3 regions of the Paenibacillus sp. FSL L8-0644 genome follow, and region 3 is predicted to be linked to each of the others. Evidence: riboswitches for the same ligand, from Rfam matches in the RefSeq annotation. Region 3 holds a riboswitch; each other region holds the start of a gene.
What was found. Region 3 has a riboswitch for cobalamin ahead of metE (5-methyltetrahydropteroyltriglutamate--homocysteine S-methyltransferase). Riboswitches for the same ligand answer to the same signal wherever they lie in the genome.
Positions count from the first base shown of each region.

Region 1: linked by a shared signal. The riboswitch ahead of NSS94_RS24275 (ABC transporter substrate-binding protein) and the one ahead of metE (5-methyltetrahydropteroyltriglutamate--homocysteine S-methyltransferase) in region 3 are both predicted to bind cobalamin.
Region 2: linked by a shared signal. The riboswitch ahead of NSS94_RS07300 (ABC transporter substrate-binding protein) and the one ahead of metE (5-methyltetrahydropteroyltriglutamate--homocysteine S-methyltransferase) in region 3 are both predicted to bind cobalamin.

Region 1 covers NZ_JBBOYN010000001.1:5,360,040-5,363,318, forward strand. Annotated here, with positions in the region: gene nikB (nickel ABC transporter permease) at 1-180, opposite strand, end outside; gene NSS94_RS24275 (ABC transporter substrate-binding protein) at 196-1,776, opposite strand; cobalamin riboswitch at 1,991-2,188, opposite strand; gene NSS94_RS24280 (hypothetical protein) at 3,015-3,279, shown strand, end outside.
Region 2 covers NZ_JBBOYN010000001.1:1,619,266-1,622,544, reverse strand. Annotated here, with positions in the region: gene NSS94_RS07305 (FecCD family ABC transporter permease) at 1-631, opposite strand, end outside; gene NSS94_RS07300 (ABC transporter substrate-binding protein) at 628-1,635, opposite strand; cobalamin riboswitch at 1,842-2,033, opposite strand; gene NSS94_RS07295 (histidine phosphatase family protein) at 2,156-2,908, opposite strand; gene cbiB (adenosylcobinamide-phosphate synthase CbiB) at 2,958-3,279, opposite strand, start outside.
Region 3 covers NZ_JBBOYN010000001.1:5,151,992-5,155,270, forward strand. Annotated here, with positions in the region: gene NSS94_RS23325 (anaerobic ribonucleoside triphosphate reductase) at 1-551, shown strand, start outside; gene nrdG (anaerobic ribonucleoside-triphosphate reductase activating protein) at 548-1,045, shown strand; cobalamin riboswitch at 1,225-1,420, shown strand; gene metE (5-methyltetrahydropteroyltriglutamate--homocysteine S-methyltransferase) at 1,582-3,279, shown strand, end outside.

The DNA.
Region 1 (3,279 bases), 210 kb from region 3:
TAAGCCCAGTTCCTTTCGTAGCGTCGTCAAGGCTTCCTCAGAGGCAGGGATATTATGCGCGGTGAGCAAAATGGTAGCAGGGTCTCCAGGGGCCAGCCGCATCAGTACAAAAGTCAGCGTGGATACCACGAATACAATGATAAGCAGCTGCGCCACACGTTCCAGTATAAAACGAATCATAGGATACGCAGCTCGTTATTCCGCAATATCGGATTGCGTCGTAATGTAGTAATACTCGATCGGATGGGGTGTAAAACCCTCCACCCCTTTTTTCACGCCAAACACATTATCAGGATGCACAATGAACGACTGTGGCAAATCCGTATTGATGATATCCAGCGCTTGTAGTGTCATGGCATTACGCTGCGCTGTATCCTTCGCCAGCTTCAGGCTGTTCAGAATACTCTCTAGCGGTTTGGAACTATAACGGCTTACATTGGCTTCGCTTTTCAAAGAATAAAACATGTCCATAAAATATTGCGGCTCTCCTGTATGAGCAGTAAGCATACTGTACATAGCAAAATCCCAATCGTTTTTGGTCAACGCCTCGTCGATATTTTCCACCTTGCGAATCTTGACCTGGATTCCCTCTTTCAGCAATTGGCTTTGGATGACCTCAGCCATAACAGAGAGCTCCGGACGCTGAGGGAAAGTCAGCAGCGTAACCTCGAACGGCTTGCCTTGCTTAGTCCATGTCCCTTGGGCGTCCTTCTGCCAGCCATCCTTCGTCAAAAGTTGCTCTGCCGTTCCGTCCAGCGCTTTACGCTCAACTTTACCGAAGGGAAGAATGCTCGGGAACGGGCTGCTTGCCTCCGTACCGAAGTCCCTCATGACGGCGCTCACAATCGATGCGCGTGGAATCAGGCTGTCCACCACCTTACGGTTCGCCACATCCTTGAATACTGGCGATTCCATATTGTACACGATCATATGGGTGCGCAAGGACGGAGCTGACAGCACTTGCAGCTTGCCGTTCTTTTTCAGTACCTCTGCGTTATCAACCGGAATATCCGTCGCTACGTCCACCTCACCGGATTGCAGTGCCATCAGGCGCGAATTCCCGTCCGTAATGAACTTCATCGTCGCTTCAGCCAATCGTGCCTTCTCGCCCCAGTATCCGTCATAACGCTCTACGACCAACGATTGGTCCTTGTTGAACGCTTTGACTTTAAAGGCGCCTGTCATCGCTGGGTGACTCTGTTCATCTTTCATCGATGCCACATCCAGTACAATCGTCGATGGATCAGCTAGATTAGACACCAACGCCGCATTCGGCTGGTTTGTCGTGATCTTCAAGGCCAGCGGGCCGCTTACATCAATGGACTTCACATTCAGTAAATCCTTCGCCAGATGGCTTTTCTCAATAGAGCGTAACAAAGACGCTTTTACACTTGCTGCATCCATACTTTTTCCATTATGAAAAGTGACTTTATCCTGCAAGCTGAACGTCCAAACTGTAGGGCTGTCCTGCTTCCACTCCTTTGCCAACCAAGCCATAGGTTCCAGCTTTTCATTCAAACGTACCAGCGTCTCGCCTGCACCGGATCGCATTACATCCCAGCTATTATCTCCGTGCGGGTCAACGCCTGACGGTTTCCACGTATACGCCATTACTAGCTTTTTATCTGTCGCTGTTTGTTGTGCTGACGCGTTCTCCCCCTTGCCGGAGCTATCCGCCGTCTTATTGCTGGCACATCCCGAAAGAGCCATAACTGCTAGCAGCAGCATCACCCCTGTACATACGAACCATGAACGCCTACTACGATTGCTAATCATTTCATGAGTCCCCCTCTATCTTGTAAAAACATATAAACCTAACGTAAAACGCCAAAAAAAGCATTCCGGACCACTTGATTAGCAGTCAGAAATGCCTTCAATATAAAATGCCAAAACTCACCTCGAAGCCAACTCTAATAATATAGAAGGGATCGGTTTCAGACATTCCGTATGCAGCACGCCTAACCACCTCCCCAGCAATCCCGTGGGTCTGACAGTGATGTCAAAACAGGCAGGTCTCCTGACTCCAGGCGTATCTTTCAGGCCTTCCCGGTTCTTCACAATTCCAGTGGCTGTTCTGAAAGCTCCAGCAGTATCCTGCTGATGCCTGTATACAGTGGCGGGCCCGTGTCGGAATCAACCGAACTTCCCTTTTAAGTGAACATGCTCAACAACTATGTACATCGTCTCTACGAAACCCCATACATAGAGTTGTCCGGCTCACACCTGTTTTCTTCCTTTATTTCTTTTCATTACGATCTTATTTTGTTGTCACAGGCTTGTCAATAAAGGCTGCACAATAATTTAAATTTGAACGATAAGGTAGAAACAAGACCTAACCTCCAATTGCGTGTACGCAATTGAAGTGTTAAAATTAGGTATAGAGTAAACCACCGTGTCCGTATACTAAAAAGAGTCTTCGCCGCGCCAACGGCAAAGACTCTTAGGACTTGAAAGGCTGTGGATCACCCACGGCGCGCTGCATAACTAATGGTTAATGCAAACGAAACCCACCGTTAGGGGCCAACCTAATTACGCGGTGGGTTTTCGCTTGTTCCGAAATTTCCGACGTAGCCAGCGATAAAGTTTACGAATACTAAACACCAGGCTTAGTAACGTAACCATCCAACGCAACACATCGTAGCACGACACAAGGTTGACCATCGGCTTCACCCCCTTTCAGGAAGCTACACCGTGGTCCGAAAACATCCACCACTATTCAAAATCCATAAGGTAAATTATACCATGATATCACCCATCACTCTAGCAAATTGTTCTAGTAGATTAATAAGCTCCTAATGTTCATTTGGAGAACTCCTTTAGCTTCTTACTCCTACTGGACTATCAAATCTGCTGTTATAAAACTGTCATTAAATGTCGTATATGTCAGGATAATGAACTCTTGCTTATAAAAATATAGATAAATATATTCATATATTCCATTAAAAGGTTGATATAGTATGTGAGCTCATTTATGCTATCTATGGATTTACAAATTTTTCGAGGAGGCGCTTTGTATGAAAGTAAAGTATCTACCACAAGCTTTTCTAGCTGTAACGCTACTCATTTCTTGGGGAGTCGTCAGTCCAGCAATCTCTCATGCTGAGAAAGGGGAAAAAATCCCTGACCAAATGTTGGCGGGTACAATCATCCAATATGACGAGAACAATAACATGGTTGTATTGGAAAAAGGAACTCCTGTACCTGAACCACAAAAATCTCTAGCTGCTGTTGCTCCACTTACTGCTGAACAACAAATTGAGCTACAAAAAGAAGAGGCAC
Region 2 (3,279 bases), 3.5 Mb from region 3:
AAGGTAAAAGGATTCCTGTATATGACCAACCGCGCAGACTAAGACTTCCCATCGTCCAGTACAATATTTCATTGACCGTCTCCTTCGACATGGCTGTCAGAAAGGAAACAACCGCTCCCAGAAAGGATTGCATCACCACACCCGACAAAATGAGACTTTGTGTCGGAATTTTCCCACCTTCCCGTGCCAACGTCAGCACCATCCACAGCGTAAGCATTCCGGTCGTAAATGCCACTAGCGGCAGCGTCCATATGCCAACAAATGAAAATTGAAGGCCCCAATAAATCAGTACTGCCGCTCCTACCGAAGCCCCCGAGGATACCCCCAGTGTATACGGATCAGCCAAAGGATTACGCAGCACACCCTGAAATCCGGCTCCCGCCAGCGCCAGCGCTGCTCCTACCAACATTCCCAGTAACACTCGTGGCAATCTGACCTTCAAAATAATCTGCTCTGAGGATGTATTCCAATCCGGTGTAAACGTATCGCCTAACCACGGTAGGTGGTTAACCAGAATGCCCGTGATTTGGCTGACCGGAAGCTTGGCCGAGCCGATGCCAAGACAGAGCAGCAGCGTCAGCAACAGCAGGACAAGACCTGTCCCTCCAAAGCCGATCAGTTTACGGTTCATTTGAAAATTTCAGGATACACGCCCTTGGCCACTTCCTTGAGACCTTCCGTTACGCGTGGACCCGGACGACTGATCAAATTATCATCCACGGCAAACACCCGGTTGTGGCGAACAGCCGATATTTGATCCCATCCACTGCGAGCTTTAATGATATCACCGAGCGTCTGGCCCGTTTTGTCGTCCTTGACACTTTTGCTGTACAAAATCACGTCAGGGTTCGCAGCAATAATATTTTCCTCACTGATTTGGTACCACCCCTTCTGCGTGGCACCTACATTTTCGCCGCCCGCCAACGTAATCAGCTCGTCCATAAACTCGCCTTTACCCACTGTCCAGCCTGGTGAAAACTCGACGTATACCCGCAGCTTCTGCCCTTTACCGATATTTTTAATTCCTTCTTTTACTTCTGCTACATCTGCTCTCATCTTGTCAGTCACCGCTCTTGCTTCTCTCTGATGATCGGTGATTTTCCCATACAATTCGATGTTAGCCATGACATCTTCCACTGTCTTCGGTTCCGTTTTAAAAATCATAATTCCCATGTCGCGCAGCTTGGTCGTAGCCTGTTCACTAAGTGATATCCCTGCAAAAACGACTTCCGGGTTCGCAGCAATGATCGCCTCTTCGTTCGGTTTCATAATACCGCCCACTTTAGGCTTTTTCGTAGCTGCTTCCGGGTAATCAGAGTAGTCGGAGACGCCGACAATTTCCTTATCCAGCCCAATGGCGAACAACGCCTCGGTTTCTGCCGGGGAGACGGAAACGATTTTATCCGGCGCTTTTTTGAATGTAAATTCCTGTCCTGTTGCATCTTTAACTGTGAGCGGGTAAACCGTTTTGCCCGGAGGCTCTTGTGCGTTTACTGCCTGTCCCGGCTGCTGTGAAGAAGCCTGACCCTCTTTATTTTCTGCATTTTTTCCATTAGCGCCACATGCACTCAGCACAACTGCCAAAATCAGAGCCAATAGACCTGTTGTCCACACCTTTATTTTTTTTCCTGCCATGATTTGCACCCCTTCATAAATAAATCGTTAAGAGCGTTACTTGAACATCATCAGATATCTTCTAAATCTAGCCTTTTTTCCTATCAAAAACCCCCGCATCCTCATATCAGGACACAGGGGTCACGTTAGCGCAGATCGTGCGCAGGCGGCAGCTTCTTTCCGCATGGACAGTCACTGCGAACACGTCATCCTTTCCTCGAAGGATTATGGTGACAGGCGGACGGGCAGGTATCCTGACTTATGGTAAAATACATGTCCTGAAATTCTTTCATATGCTTAGTAACATATAAAGAGGACTAACGGGCATGTTTCCATTTACAGTGGCGGGACCGCGCCGGATTCACACCGACTTCCCTTTTAACAGCGCAGGGAGGGAAACCATAGTTTCATCACGCTGCGCCGACCTCGTCTGCTGGATATTTGATGTAGTGGTAGTCAAGCCGTTCTTTTACTTGATGATTATAGGTTAAAATGAGGCGGCTTACAACCCAAACAGCCTCTTTATCCGCTGGTGTCTAACCTAATGAGGAAGCATTTCCGCTATGTAATTGTGCGGTCCTGCCAGCCTCAATTGAATCCTTAATGCTTCTCCCGGCTTCGGATTCAGACTCCAAAAATCATGGCCCGGTATCAGCATGCAAGCTAGCTGACGAATTACGCCACCATGCGTAACGACCAAAACAGAGGGCGACGTAGCAGTCAAATCCATGGGTTGAACTTCCATAGCAACACGCCATTCATACAGAGAGTCAAGAAATTTGCGCAGACGATTTACAAAATCTGTCCAAGACTCTCCACCAGGTGGGGTGATCCGTTGCGGCTCATCAATCCAAGCCCGATACAACGACACATCCTTGAGCATGTCATACGTTTTTCCATCCCACTCGCCAAAATGAAGCTCTCGCAGACATGGTTCCATCATAGGAGGCATAGTAGATAGGGAACGCCCAGACGTCAACTCTGATTCCGGCACAATGATCTGCAAGGTCTGGCGACATCGCATTAAGTCGCTGCAATAGATTCGAGCAAAGGACTGACCTTGCAATTTTTCCTGCAAAGGCTTTAATTCCTGCTCTGCCCCCGGTAGCAAACCTAAGTCGGAGTGTCCCAGATATCGACGTTCCTTGTTCCATAAGGTTGTGCCGTGACGAACTAACACGAGCTCCATATCCCAATGCAGATCTTCTTTAGCATCATACGGCACCTTATCCTCCTGTGAGTTCGGTCTTTGTGCGTATTCTACTGTCCTTTTTGCTGCTATATCTTGTTTCAAGAAATGTCACTTCCTGCTCGATCATTATTCAGTGTGTCACTCCTCACCCTCACCGCACCCATCCCAAGGCAAAACAACCTGCGGCTCCTAACAAACACAATCCTACAAACATACTGGACACGGCGAACATCAGCTGGATCGTATGCCGTATATCTTTCGACTCTAGCGGTCGTATCCAATCCCCCATGTATGCACGAAAGGAGCGCACGCCATGATACACATTATATCCTCCAAGACGAATCCCCAATGCACCAGCAACAGCCGATTCCGGGAAGCCACTGTTCGGACTTGGGTGCAGACGAGCGTCTCGCTTGACTGTGCGCCAGCTTCTTGCAGCATCTCGTTTGTACATCCACGCCGCTATCACAAGC
Region 3 (3,279 bases):
CTTCTATGCGCGTGTATTGCGATCGAATGAGTGAATATCACAATTTGAATATTACATTGTTCGCTACGCCTGCCGAAGGTCTGTCGGGCAAGTTCACCTTGCTGGATCAACGTGATTTCGGGATTATTCCTGAGGTAAATGATCGAGAATATTACACGAATTCTTTTCATATTCCCGTGTATTACACGCTCCCGGCTGCTCGCAAAATCAGCTTGGAAGCTCCGTTCCATAACCTATGCAACGCTGGTGCGATATCATACATTGAGCTGGACGGTAATGCGCGGAATAACCCGGATGCGTTTCTTAAAATTGTTCAGTACGCGCTACATCAGAACATCGGCTACTTCTCCATCAACCACCCGGTGGATCGTTGTACAGAATGCGGTTATGAAGGGATTATCGGGACAAGCTGCCCCCAATGTGGCACAGATGAGGAGCACACACACTTTCAGCGCTTACGTCGGGTAACCGGATATCTGACAGGGGATTATACCGTTCGCTTTAATGCTGCAAAACAAGCAGAAGTTCGAGATCGGGTGAAACATAAGTGAATTTGTGTGGCTACATTCCGGAATCTCTGAACGAAGGATACGGCCTGCGCACCGTCGTGTTCATTAGCGGTTGCCGTCATGCCTGTCCCGGATGCTTTAATCCAGCGTCGTGGAGCTTCCATGCAGGTGAGCCATTCACCCCCCAACGACAACAGGAGGTCATTCGTGACATCATGGATAATCCGTTGTTGGACGGACTGACTCTCTGCGGGGGAGACCCGTTTTTCTCAGCAGCAGAATGCTCGCAATTTGTGCGCGACTTCCGTGCGGCCTGTCCCGACCGAACCGTGTGGGCTTACACTGGCTTTGTCTATGAAGATCTACTCACAGATCAGGAGCGACAGGAGCTAGCACTTTTGTGCGATGTGATTGTGGATGGTCGCTTTGTAGAACAGCAAAAGGACCTGACCCTTCCCTTCCGAGGCAGCCGCAACCAGCGTCTGGTAGATGTAAAAGCCAGCATTCAGGCAGGTTACACCGTTTCATTGGCTTAAAGCGAAGCTTACTCGGCATATGCTATATCTAATCTAGGACAAGTCTCCATCATGGATGAGGCTTGTCTTTTTTGGCATATCCCTAACAGATTCCATTGCAGTTTCTATTGCGCATCCTGCAAGTTTCACTTATGATGGTGAACAAGTATACGAGTGCATAATTATTCGTCATACCTTAACCGCATAGCTTGGAGATAGGTGTCTGTTCTATTCAGATCAGGCTTAAAAGGGAAGCCGGTGCAAATCCGGCACGGTCCCGCCACTGTAAACGGGGAACTTTCAGCTGTTCATACAACCACTGGTCCACAGACCGGGAAGGGATGCTGAGAGTCATGATCCGTAAGTCAGGAGACCTGCCTATTTTAACAACATCGCAAGTACCTACGGAAGATAGGGAGGTGTTAAGAGCAGTCGCCGTATTTTTGATTTTTTAATCACGGAGGCATTCTTTCCCCTACTTATTTTTAACTCTAGGGGGAAGAATGCCTTTTTTGGTACGTAAAAATAAAACAGCCACCCACTAGGAGGAAAAGTACATGTCCGTCATTGAATGGCCTGAATTATCCGGCTTAATTAGCAGTAATCTGGGATATCCGCGTATCGGCGAAAACCGGGAATGGAAGAAAGCACTGGAACGCTTCTGGAACGGCAGTATTAGCGAAAGCGAACTGCAAACGGAGATGAAAAGATTACGGTTGGAGCATCTGAGCAAGCAGCGTGACAAGGGGATTGATCGCATTCCTGTCGGAGACTTCTCCTATTATGATCACATGCTGGATACATCTGTGATGTTTGGTCTAGTACCCGAACGGTTCAACCATCGTCCTGCAGGTCCGATTCCTCTGTCCGTGTATTTCGGGATCGCTCGTGGTCAAAAGGGAGCAACCGCCAGTGAAATGACCAAATGGATGAATACCAATTATCACTACATCGTTCCTGAATTGGCAAACGCAGTCCCGGTGTTCACTGAAAATAAACCTTTACAGGCTTATCGTGAAGCAAAACAAGAGCTAGGCATTGATGGGAAACCGGTCCTCATCGGCCCCTATTCATTCGTTACCCTTTCCAAAGGCTATGATCGCAAGGAGCTTGCTTCTATTATAAGAACCTTCCTGCCTTTATACACCCGTGTCCTGTCTGAACTAGCAGCAGAAGGTGTTCAGTGGGTCCAAATCGATGAACCTGTCCTGACCACCTCATTCCCAGTAGAGGATCTGGACATTATTCAGGAAGTCTATGAAGCTTTGGCCCAAGCTGCGCCCTCTTTAAATATAATGCTGCAAACTTACTTTGGCAGCCTGGACCATTATGAGCGTCTGTCCGCACTTCCGGTACAGGGACTGGGTCTTGATTTTGTGTATGATGATGGCGAAAATCTCCAGCATATATTGCAGCATGGTTTCCCTAAAGGAAAAACGCTGGGCGCTGGGGTCATTGACGGGCGCAATATATGGCGCAGCGACCTTAACGCTGTGGCTACCCTGCTGGGTCAGTTAGCAGAACAGACCACTGCCGAGCAGCTTATCGTACAGCCATCATGCAGTCTGCTGCATGTGCCAGTCAGTCTGGAAGCAGAGCACAAGCTGGATCGAGAACTGGTGCAAGCGCTGGCCTTTGCCGATGAAAAGCTTGAGGAAATCGCCGTCCTGACGGCTGCACTTGGCAAACACGATCCATCCGCACTCACCAAGCTTGGACAAAGTGCGGATGCGGTAGCCCGTTTCAACAGCTCAGCGGCACGTGTACAGACAGCTGCCGATCTGGCTGACTTGCTGGCAAAGGAGCCTCTAACACGCAGCGTTCCTTTCGCCGAGCGTCGTGAGATTCAGCAAAATAAGCTGAAGTTGCCTCCACTGCCTACGACGACCATTGGTAGCTTCCCGCAAACCGCCGAGATCCGCAAGGCCCGCCTGCACTATCGCAAAGGACAATGGTCTGCCGAGCAATACCGGACGTTCATCCAACAGCAAATCAAGGAATGGATTGATATTCAGGAGGACATTGGCATTGACGTGCTTGTACACGGGGAATTTGAGCGGACCGATATGGTTGAATTTTTTGGCGAAAAGCTGAATGGCTTTGCTTTTACACAAAACGGATGGGTGCAGTCCTACGGCTCCCGCTGTGTCAAACCGCCGATTATATACGGAGACGTCTCCTTCGATCAGCCCATGACTGTGGAAGAAACGGCATTCGCTCAATCGTTAACTTCCAAGCCTGTTAAGGGAATGCTT